One region of the Thioalkalivibrio sp. ALgr3 genome, then DNA from elsewhere that is predicted to be linked to it. Evidence: predicted binding sites of a transcription regulator. Region 1 holds the regulator's gene; the other holds the start of a gene.
What was found. The regulator sigma-54, encoded in region 1, starts transcription at its own class of promoters, with help from an activator protein. The targets are predictions, from matches to a motif close to TGGCANGNTNCNTGCTT.
Positions count from the first base shown of each region.

Region 1 (5,704 bases):
ACGTGATCGTGGTGCGCGGCGATGCCACCCTGGAAGCGGACCGCGTGATCGTGCACATGCGCGAGCGCCGCCCCTACGAGATCGAGGCCCACGGCGAGCCCGCACGCCTGGAGTCGCCCGATCCCGAGACCGGCGAGACGCGCATCGCCGAGGGGCTGCGCATCGACTATTTCCTCGACGAGGAACGCGTGATCCTGACCGAACGGGCACGCGTCATCACCGCCGCCGAGGATGCCCGCGGGCAGCGCATCACCTACGATCTCGAACGCGACGTGATCCGCGCCGAACGCGGCGACACCGACGACGAGCGCGTGCACATCCGCCTGCAGCCACGCGAGGACGATCCATGAGGCCCGCGGCCGACGCCCATCTGGTCGCCCGCGAGCTGAGCAAGCGCTATGGCCAGCGTACCGTGCTGGACGCAATGGACGTGGACCTGGTGCCCGGCGAGGTGGTCGGCCTGCTGGGACCCAACGGGGCCGGCAAGACCACCTGTTTCTACAGCCTGGTCGGCCTGATCCGGCCCAATACCGGGCGCATCACCCTGGGCGGGCGCGACATCACCCGGGCGCCCATCCACGAACGCGCCCGCGCCGGGCTGGGCTATCTCCCGCAGGAGGCCTCGATCTTCCGCCGCCTGTCGGTCCAGGACAACCTGCAGGCAGTGCTGGAACTGCGGCCCGGACTGGACCGCCACGAGCGCCGCCGCATCGGCGATGCCCTGATCGAGGAATTCCAGCTCGAAACCGTGCGCCACAGCCCCGGCATCGCGTTGTCCGGAGGCGAACGGCGGCGCGCCGAGATCGCCCGTGCGCTGGCCGGTGATCCGCGGTTTATCTGCCTGGACGAACCCTTCGCCGGGGTCGACCCGATCTCGGTCAGCGAGATCCAGGAAGTGATCCGCCACCTGGCCGAACGCGGCATCGGCGTACTAATCTCGGACCACAACGTGCGCGAGACCCTGGGCATCTGCCACCGCGCCTACATCCTCAGCGAGGGGCACCTGCTGAGCGCGGGCACGCCGGACGAACTGCTGGCCGACACCCGCGTGCGCGAGGTCTACCTCGGCGAAAACTTCCGCCTGTGACACCGACCGCCGCACCGGGGCGGTGCACAAGCCCGCAGCAAGGGATTACTATTCACTTATGGTGACCAACGCCTTTCCCAACTCATGCTGAAGCCCGGGCTGAATCTGCAGCTCGGTCAGACGCTGACCATGACGCCGCAGCTGCAGCAGGCCATCCGGCTGCTGCAGCTGTCCACGCTGGAGCTCCAGGCCGAGATCCAGCAGGCGCTGGAAAGCAATCCCATGCTGGAACAGGCCGAGGATGACGAACTCGGTGCCGACGCGGGGGACACCGCGGACACCGACAGCGACGCGAACACCGACGACGGCGAGAGCGGCAGCGACGCCGCCGGCACCGGCGAAACGGTGGATGCCGGCGGCTCGGAGGACATCATCCCCGACGAGCTGGTGACCGACAGCCGCTGGGAAGACATCTACGACGCCAGCGCCAGCCCGCGCGGTCCGGACGACCGCGACCCGCTGGAGAACACCTCGGACGACGACGGCGGCGGGCTGCAGGATCACCTGCTGTGGCAGCTGCATCTGTCGCACCTGACCCCGCGCGACCAGCGCATCGGCGCCGCCCTGATCGACACCATCAACGGCGACGGCTACCTCGAGGGCGACGTCGAGACCCTGGCCGAGACCATCAGCCGGAGTGAAGACCCCCCCGTCGACACCGACGAGGTCGAGGCCGTACGCCACTGGTTGCAGCACTGCGACCCGCTGGGGGTCGGTTCGCTGGATCTGCGCGAGTGCCTGGAGGTCCAGCTGGGCGAGCTGGCGCCGGACGCGCCCTCGCGCGAGGCGGCGCGCGCGCTCCTGGAACACGGCATGGACGCCCTTGCCCGGCGTGACTACAAGGCCCTGCAGCGCCAGAGCGGCGTACGCGATGGCGACGAACTGGCCGCGGCGCTGGACCTGATCCGCACGCTCAACCCGCGCCCCGGCGCCCAGATCAGCGAGACACCGCCGGAATACGTGGTCCCGGATGTCTACGTGCGTCATACCGACCGGGGCTGGCAGGTCGACCTGAATCCCGAGATCGCCCCGCGCATTCGCATCAACGACCTCTACGCCGGCATGGTCCGCCAGGTCTCCGATGCCCGCGACAGCGCCTTCATGCGCGATCAGCTGCAGGAGGCGCGATGGTTCATCAAGAGCCTGCACAGCCGCAACGACACCCTGCTGCGCGTGGCGCGAGCGATCGTCGAACGCCAGCAGGGGTTCCTGGAACACGGCGAGGTGGCGATGCAGCCGCTGATCCTGCGCGACATCGCCGAAGCCCTGGAGATGCACGAGTCCACGATCTCGCGGGTCACCACGCAGAAATACATGCACACCCCCCGCGGGGTGTTCGAATTCAAGTATTTCTTCTCCAGTCACGTGGGCACCAGCGACGGCGGGGAATGCTCCGCGACCGCGATTCGTGCCATGATCCGCGAACTCATCGAAGAGGAAACGCCGGGCAAACCGCTCAGCGATTCCCGCCTCGCCCAGATCCTGGCGGATCGGGGCATCAACGTGGCCCGGCGTACCGTGGCCAAATACCGGGAGGGCATGAACCTGCCATCCTCCAGCGAGCGCCGCCAGATGGCCGCCATGCCGACCGGAAGCAAACCGAAAGGAGCCTGACCCATGCAGATCAATCTCACCGGACACCACGTCGACATCACCGACGCCCTGCGCGACTACGTCAACGAGAAATTCCAGAAGCTGGAACGCCACTTCGACAAGGTGATCGACGTGCACGTGGTGCTGAACCACGAGAAGACGCAGAAGCTGCACAACAAGGCGGAAGCGAATCTGCAGGTCAGCGGCAACCACATCCACGCCGAGGCCAGCCACGATGACATGTACGCCGCCATCGACGGCCTGATCGACAAGGTCGACCGCCAGCTGATCAAGCACAAGGAGAAGGTCAAGGATCATCATCGCGCCGAGGGCGCCCAGCGCAACCGCGAACAACCCGAGTAAGCCGATGAATCCGGCCGAGCTCATCACCCCGGAGCGCATCGGACTGGAAACCGACTGCTCCAGCAAGAAACGAGCGCTGGAAACCCTCGCCGATCTGCTGGTGGACGGGGCCGCGGACGGACTGGCGGCCAGTGCCGCGTTCGAAGCCATGTCGGCCCGTGAAAAACTGGGCTCCACCGGGCTCGGCCATGGCGTGGCGATCCCGCACGGCCGTCTCGCCGAGCTGGATACGCCCCGCATCGCGGTCCTGCGTCTGGATCAGGGCGTGGATTTCGAAGCCATGGACCACGAACCGGTGGACATCCTGATCGCCCTGCTGGTGCCGGAAGAGGCCACCAGCGAACACCTGGACCTGCTGGCCCAGCTCGCGCGCGGGCTGTCGCAGCCGGACACCCTCGCCGGCATCCGGCGCGCCGCGGACAGCGCGGGGGTCCAGCAGGCCCTCACCCGGGCCCTGGGCGAGACCTGACCATGGCCGACCGGGCGGAAGCGGCAGCCGACGGCACCGCGAGCAACATCACCATCGCCGCGCTCACGCGGGCGATGGGGAGCCGTCTGGACCTGCGCTACGTCCACGGAGAGGAGGCCGCGGGCGACCGCGAACTCCTGGGATTCGGGGATGGCGACCTGCCGCTGGCCGGCCACCTGAACCTGATCCGCCCCAACCGCATCCAGGTCATCGGCGACTACGAGGCCCGCTACATCGCCGGCCTGTCCGACGAGCAGCGTGACCACCTGGTGCTGGAAATGGCCCGCACCGGTACTACCATGGTGATCTTCGCCGAGGACACCTGCCCGTTCCCGCGCATGCCGCAGACAGGTGACGACCCCCTGCCGGTGATCCTGTGCACACGCACATCCTCGCACGAAGTCATCGCGCTGCTGCGCTATTTCCTGCAGCAGCGCCTCGCCCATTTCGAGGTGCGCCACGGGGTGTTCATGGAGATCCTCGGGATCGGTGTACTGATCTCGGGGGCCTCCAGCGTCGGCAAGAGCGAGGTCGCACTCGAGCTGATCTCGCGTGGCCACCGGCTGATCGCCGATGATGCCCCCGAGTTCGCGCGCATTGCCCCCGATATCGTGCGTGGACACTGCCCCGCCCTGCTCCAGGATCTGCTCGAGGTGCGCGGCCTGGGCGTGCTCAACATCCGCGCGATGTATGGCGACTCGGCGATCAAGGGCGGCAAGTATCTGCGCCTGATCATCGATCTGCGCGACCACAACGAGCCCTCGCCGGTGCCGGACGATCGCCTGAACGGGCGCCGCGGCGAGAGCGAGATCCTCGGCCTGCGCATCCCGCTGATCAGCCTGCCGGTGGCGCCGGGGCGCAACATCGCGGTCATGATCGAGGCCGCGGTCCGCAACCACCTGCTGCACATGCAGGGCTACATCGCCGGGGACGACCTGCGCGCCCGCCAGCGGCGCCAGATGGGCGAGGATCAGCAGGAGGAATCCACCTTCCACATCGGCGGGCCCAGCACCACGGTCCCCAACCCCGATCCCGAGGGCTGACCGACATGCGTCTGCTGCTGGTCAGTGGTCTGTCGGGTTCCGGCAAGACCGTCGCCCTGCATACCCTGGAGGACGCCGGCTACTTCTGTGTCGACAACCTGCCGCTGCCGATGCTGCCGGAACTGGTGGAGAAGGTCCGCAGCGGCCATTACGACACCGGCGGTGACCGCCATCTGGCCGTGGGCGTGGACGTCCGTTCGGGCCTCGACGCCCTCAGCGGATTCGGTCAACTGCTGGGCGCGCTGCGTGGATCGGGCCTGGAGGTCGAGGTGCTGTTCCTCAATGCCTCCGACGAGGTCCTGCTGCGTCGCTACCACCTGACCCGCAGACGCCATCCGCTGGCACGCGACGGCATCCCGCTGGTGGAAGCGATCGGCATGGAACGGACCTGGCTGGGGCACGTGGCGGTGGAGGCCGACCTGACCGTGGACACCAGCCGGCTGTCGATGCACGACCTCGCGCGCACGCTCCGGGCCCGGGTCGGCAGCCGCGAGACCGCCGGCCTGTCGCTGCTGTTCCAGTCCTTCGGCTTCAAGCACGGCTCGCCGCTGGATTCCGATTTCGTGTTCGACGTGCGCTGCCTGCCCAACCCCTACTACGAGCGCGAACTGGCGCCACTGACCGGGCTGGATCCGGCGGTGGCGCATTTCCTCGACAGCCATGGCGAGGTCGGGGCGATGTTCGAATCCATCCACGGCTTCCTCGACACCTGGATCCCGCGACTGGTGGCGGACCATCGCAGCTATGCCACGGTCTCCATCGGCTGCACCGGCGGGCGCCACCGCTCGGTCTACCTTGTGGAACGGCTGGCGGCTGCGTGGCGCGAACGGGAACATGTTACTGTTAGCACCCGTCATCGCGAGCTCGATTCTCTCTCCCCTGAAACGGAGTAGTTCCATGGGCGTCGGTCTGATCCTGATCACGCATCAAAACCTGGGCGACACACTCCTGCAGACCGCGCAGAGCATGCTGGGAGACCTGCCCGAGGACTGCGAGTCCATGGCGATGTCGCAAAGCGACGATCCGGACGATATTCAGGCGCAGGCGCGCGCCCGCATGGAGACCCTCGACAGCGGTGCCGGTGTGCTGGTCCTGACCGACATGTTCGGCTCCACGCCGGCCAACGTGGCCAGCCGCGTGGCGCGCGGA
Region 1 is NZ_KB897978.1:218,947-224,650, reverse strand. It holds gene lptA (lipopolysaccharide transport periplasmic protein LptA) at 1-350, shown strand, start outside; gene lptB (LPS export ABC transporter ATP-binding protein) at 347-1,087, shown strand; gene C998_RS0105360 (RNA polymerase factor sigma-54) at 1,172-2,701, shown strand; gene hpf (ribosome hibernation-promoting factor, HPF/YfiA family) at 2,705-3,043, shown strand; gene C998_RS0105350 (PTS sugar transporter subunit IIA) at 3,048-3,512, shown strand; gene hprK (HPr(Ser) kinase/phosphatase) at 3,515-4,555, shown strand; gene rapZ (RNase adapter RapZ) at 4,561-5,448, shown strand; gene C998_RS0105335 (PTS sugar transporter subunit IIA) at 5,453-5,704, shown strand, end outside.

Region 2 (5,704 bases), on a different contig from region 1:
GTGGATGCCGAGAGCGGCCGCGCGGTGATCGGCAACAACCAGGGCGGACTTTCGGGCCCGGCGATCAAGCCGGTGGCGCTGCTGAAGGTCCACCAGGTCCACCAGGTAGCGAAGGCCCACGGCATCCCGATCATCGGCCAGGGCGGGGTCACCCGCGCCGAGGATGCCCTGGAATTCCTGCTGGCGGGGGCTGCTACCGTGGGCGTGGGTACCGGTCTGTTCTACGATCCGCTGTGCCTGCCGAAGATCCTCGCGGGCATCAACGACTACATGGACCGCCACGGGATCGGCCACGTGAGCGAGCTGACCGGACGACTGCAGCTGAACGAGGGCTTCTCCGGCTGCGGCGCCTGACGTGCCGGCAGCACTCGCGCCTGCCGGTTACGGCCGTTCCTCGTTCATTCCCAGTTCCTGGATCTTGCGCGTCAGCGTGTTGCGGCCCCAGCCCAGCAGGGCCGCGGCCTGCTGGCGGTGTCCGCCCGAGGCCCGCAGCGCCTCCCGGATCAGCGTGCGTTCCATCGCCGGCTGCAGGCTCCCCAGCACGTCCCGGTCGCCGCGTTCCCAGTGCTCGCGGGCCACGCGCGCCAGTTCATCGGTCCACTCCCGGGGTTCGACCGGCACGGCCTGTGCAGGTCCCGGCCCCGGTTGCGGCGTGCCCGTGGACCGGGGCGTGTCATCGCGGCGCAGTTCCGCCGGAAGGTCGTCCAGGTGCACTTCGCGTCCGGAGGCCATCACCGTCAGCCAGCGGCAGGTGTTTTCCAGCTGGCGCACATTGCCCGGCCATGGCAGGCGCTGCATCTCCGCGACCACCTCGGGGCGCATCACCTTGGGCTCCACGCCCAGCTCGGTGGCCACCTCGCTCATGAAATGATTGACCAGCAGCGGGATATCTTCCGGCCGCTCGCGCAGCGACGGCACATGGATGCGGATCACGTTGAGGCGGTGGAACAGGTCCTCGCGGAACTGCCCCGCGCGCACCCGCTCTTCCAGGTCCTGGTGGGTCGCGGCGATGATGCGCACATCGGTATGGATGGGGGTATGCCCGCCCACCCGGTAGAAGGTGCCGTCGGCCAGCACTCGCAGCAGGCGGGTCTGCAGGTCGAACGGCATGTCGCCGATCTCGTCGAGGAACAGGGTTCCGCCGTCGGCCTGCTCGAAGCGGCCCTTGCGGGTCTGGCTGGCGCCGGTAAAGGCCCCCCGCTCGTGGCCGAACAGCTCGCTTTCCAGCAGGTCCTTGGGGATGGCCGCCGTGTTCAGGGCGATCAGCGGCTGCCCCGCCCGCGGACTGTGCTGATGCAGCGCGCGTGCGACCAGCTCCTTGCCGGTCCCCGATTCGCCGTTGATCAGAACCGTGATATTGGAGCGTGACAGGCGGCCGATGGCGCGGAACATCTCCTGCATCGCCGGCGCCTCGCCGATGATGGGGGTTTCCTCGGCGCTGCCCTCGTCGGGCGTTGCGGCCGCCAGGCTGTCACGGCGGGCCTCCAGGGCACGCTGCACCAGGGCCACCGCCTCGTCCACGTCGAACGGCTTGGGCAGGTATTCGAACGCCCCGGTCTGGTAGGCGCCCACCGCGCTCTCCAGATCGGAGAATGCGGTCATGATGATGACCGGCGGCGCGTCACCGCGGCTCTGCATGCGCGCCAGGAAATCGAGCCCGTTGAGCCCCGGCATGCGAATGTCGGCGACGATGGTATCCGGGGTGTCTTCCGTCTCCAGGGCCGCCCATGCCGCGTCGGCGGACTCGAACCCGCGCACCGCGATATCGGATCGGCTCAGGGCGCGTTCCAGCACCCAGCGGATGGAATCGTCGTCGTCGATGATCCAGACCGTCGGATTCATGCGTCGGGGCTCTCGCTGGCGGGCGGTCCGGCCACGGGCAGGAGGATGTCGAAGCGCGTGGAGCCGGGCCGTGAATGGCATTCGATCAGGCCGTCATGCAGCTGGACCAGGCTCTGCGCGATCGGCAGGCCGAGGCCGGTGCCGCTGTCGCGGCCGGTGACCATGGGGAAGAAGATCCGCTCGCGGACCTCCTCGGGGATTCCCGGCCCGTTGTCGCGCACGCTCAGGCGCGCGACCAGCCGGTGGCGTTTGCCGGAAACGGTGTACTGGCGCAGGATGCGCGAGCTGAGCACGATCTCGCCCTCGTCGCCCAGCGCCTGCAGGGCGTTCTGCACCAGGTTGAGGAGCGCCTGCACCAGCATGTCGCGATCCGCTTCGATCTCCGGGATCGAAGGGTCGTAGTCGCCGCGGATCTTCACGCCCAGCGGCAGCTGGACGCTGATCAGGCCGCGCACATGCTCGAGGACCTCGTGCAGGTTAAGGGGGGCGCGCTGCGGCATGTTGTTGGGGCCGAGCATGCGGTCCACCAGCGAGCGCAGGCGGTCGGCCTCATGGATGATGATGCGCGTGTATTCGCGCAGGTCGGGATCGTCCAGTTCTCCGGCCAGCAGCTGCGCGGCGCCGCGCAGCCCGCCGAGCGGGTTCTTGATCTCGTGCGCCAGCCCGCGCGTGACCGCGCGCGAGATGGCCTGCTGCTTCTGCAGCTGTTCCTCGCGCGAGATGCGCTCGTGCCGGTCGATCGCGCTGAGTTCGAACAGCAGCCGTCCGGGTTCGTCACCCTCGCCGTGCAGCGGCGTGATCACCACGTCCGCCAGAAAGCTTTCCGCGCGCAGGGGTTCCAGGCGCCGCGCACGCAGGGTGATCGGCTGGTCCCGGGTCAGGGCGTTGCGCAGACGGGTGGTCAGATTGCGGTCCAGATGCAGCCACTGGCCGAGCGGGTGACCGAGGATGCGTTCGCGGCTGAGGCCCAGCAGGACTTCGGCCGCGCCGTTCATCGCCTGCAGCCGCAGATCCCCGTCGGTCACCATCACGGCCGTGGACAGGTCGTCCCACCACGGGGGGGTGGGGAGCGAGGCGGTCGGAGGGGGCGTATGCGGGCTCATCACCCGGCTTCAAGCATGAAGTGCGCCAGAATGGCCACGAGGGCGTCGCAGCGCTTCGTCCGGCGGCGTTGTGCGGTGGCGCTCTGATGAGGTGCAGTCATTGCCCTATTGTAGGGCATTCTGTGCATCAAAGTGGTGCGATGCCCGTGGCTGGCTCAGAAATCCACCAGTTCCACGGGCACCGGGACGTCCTCGATCGAAGTTTCGTCTTCATCGTCGGTCTCTTCGTCCGCATCCGCATCTTCCTCCGGCTCGTCGTCCGTCGGGTCTTCTCCCGGCCGCCGTATCGGGCGTTCGAGGATCTCGCGGGCGTTTTCCAGGGGGACGGCGCCCATCGGCTCCTGAACCTCGATGCGTTCGCTGCGCCCGTCGCCGGGTGCCTCGTCGGAGAAATGCACCACACCGTCTTCGTCCACCCAGCGGTGGACTTCGGTGGAGGCCAGAACGCCGATGCCCGGCGCCCCGGCGATGGCCAGGGCCACAAGCCCCGCGAGGGAGGCTCGCGGGGTCATCAGGCGGCGGGCCTTACCCATACCGACTGCACCCGGGTGCCGGCGTCCTGCAGGCCGGCCAGGCGCGGATCGGGGCCCGCGGGCGCGTGGCCGGCCTCGATGCATTCCAGCCAGTCGTCCAGCGCGGCCATGCGCAGGAGCGTCGGGGCGGCGCCGCGTTCGATCGCGCTCAGCGGGCGCTCGCGGTGATAGCCATCCAGCAGGGCGCGGTAGCGTTCGCGATCGAGCTCGCCCGTCTCGCTGACGGCCACCGCCAGCGCGATGCGCGCCAGTTGCCAGAACGCCGGCACGGGGGCCGGCGGGAGCGTCAGATCCGCCAGTCCGGTGTGTTCGCCGTGCCGCCGGACCGAGCGCCAGAAGCTGCCGGCCACCGGCAGGTCCTCGAACCGGTACAGCCCCTGATGATGCAGCTCGCGGTTCAGTTGTTCGCGCGCCTGTTCGTCCAGGGTGGCGCTCAGGTCTTCGGTACGTTCGCGCAGCTGCTGCTGCAGTACGCCGCGGCGCCAGACGCCGTCCTGCGGCAGGGCCTCCGCCGGATGCCAGGCCTGCCAGCGGGCCGCGAGGCGCCCCAGCGCCTCCGGCGTGCCGGGACCGCTGGCGATCGCCCCGGGCTCCGCGGCGTTGCCGCGCTCCAGGGTCCAGTGCGCGCGATCCCCGTCAAGCTGCGGGGCATCGCCGGCGGCGGGCAGCCCCACGGGCGCGCCGGCCGCCCGGGCGGCGGCAAAGGCTGCTTCCAGCGCCGCGGCACCCGCGACCGGCAGTTCCACGGTCGACTGCGTGCTCACCATTCCAGGATCCTCCAGCGGGGCGGGGTGAAACCGGGGGCCAGGTCGTCGCGGCGTTCAAGATCGCCTTCCCCGGTGACGTCCACCAGATAATAGGTCGGACCGGCGGCCGGGGTGACCTCGACGATCACCAGCTCACCGTCCACGCGATATTCGCGTCGCCGCTCGCCATCGCGCTCCATGATGATGACGTCCGCCTCTTCCAGTTCCTGCAGCTGGCGGGCGCGCTCGTCCAGCACCGGCGGCGGTGCGGGCTCGTCGCCGGCGGCTTCGTCGGGCATGTCGGGCGGTGGCGGGGCGTCTTCGAAGTCCTGCGCCGCCAGCGGCCCGGCGGCGAGAACAAGGCCCAGCAGGGCAGCGGCCAGCGCCGTGGCGCGGGTGCTCGTCATCATCAGAGCTCCATCAGTCGTTGTTTCTCTTCCGCCGAGGGCTCGAAGCTGCGGGCCTCGTAGTACTCGAAGATCACGTCCACGACCTCCTCGGGGGTGTCCACCACCGAGTATAGATTGAGGTCCTCGGCATCGATGGTGCCATGGGTGACCAGCGCGTCCTCGAACCACTGCAGCAGGCCTTCCCAGAACTTGCTGCCCACCAGCACGACCGGGATGCGTCGGGTCTTGCCGGTCTGCACCAGGGTCAGGATCTCGGCCAGCTCGTCCAGGGTGCCGAAGCCGCCCGGCAGTACCACGTAGGCGGAGGCGTACTTGACGAACATCACCTTGCGCGAGAAGAAGTGCCGGAACCCCAGGCCAATGTCCTGGTAGGGGTTGGCGTGCTGTTCGTGCGGCAGCTGGATGTTGAGCCCGATGCTGGGGGAATGGCCGGCGAACGCGCCCTTGTTGGCGGCCTCCATGATGCCCGGCCCGCCGCCGCTGACCACCGCGAAGCCCGCGTCCGACAGCTGGCGCGAGATCTGTTCCGCAAGCAGGTAGTCCGGGTGATCGGACGGGATGCGCGCCGAGCCGAACACGCTGACCGAGGGCTTGATGTGCGCCAGGCGCTCGAAGCCCTCCACGAACTCCGCCATGATCTGGAAGATCTTCCAGCTCTCGCGGGTCAGCGAGGAATCGTCGATGGGCCGCAGCCCGGGGTGTTCGGCTCGATCGTGATCGTTCATGAGGGGCGCGTTCTTTGCACTCTGGGGCGCCTAGACTAACCGTGGCCCGACGGCCGCACAAATCGCGCCGGCGCTGCTCGGGCCGGGGCCCGCAGCCTGCTAGAATGCCTCCCTCGCAAGCCCAGCCGGATCCGCATGATGTCGCAAGCCCCGCTCGTCCTGGTCGACGGTTCTTCCTACCTGTTCCGGGCCTACCACGCCCTGCCCCCGCTGACCGCCCCCGACGGCCACCCCACCGGGGCGCTCTACGGCGTGGCCAACATGCTGCGCAAGCTGCGCGCGGACTACGCCCCCGAGCGCATGGGGGTGGTGTTCGACGCGAAGGGGCCCACCTTCCGCGACGAG
Region 2 is NZ_KB897976.1:144,405-150,108, forward strand. It holds gene C998_RS0100715 (dihydroorotate dehydrogenase) at 1-354, shown strand, start outside; gene ntrC (nitrogen regulation protein NR(I)) at 382-1,923, opposite strand; gene glnL (nitrogen regulation protein NR(II)) at 1,839-2,945, opposite strand; gene C998_RS0100730 (DUF4124 domain-containing protein) at 3,101-3,457, opposite strand; gene C998_RS0100735 (hypothetical protein) at 3,457-4,245, opposite strand; gene C998_RS0100740 (DUF2782 domain-containing protein) at 4,239-4,634, opposite strand; gene C998_RS0100745 (TIGR00730 family Rossman fold protein) at 4,634-5,359, opposite strand; gene polA (DNA polymerase I) at 5,498-5,704, shown strand, end outside.
Region 2: a site for sigma-54 is predicted at 2,957-2,973, ahead of glnL (nitrogen regulation protein NR(II)). Genes of this name have one in related genera too.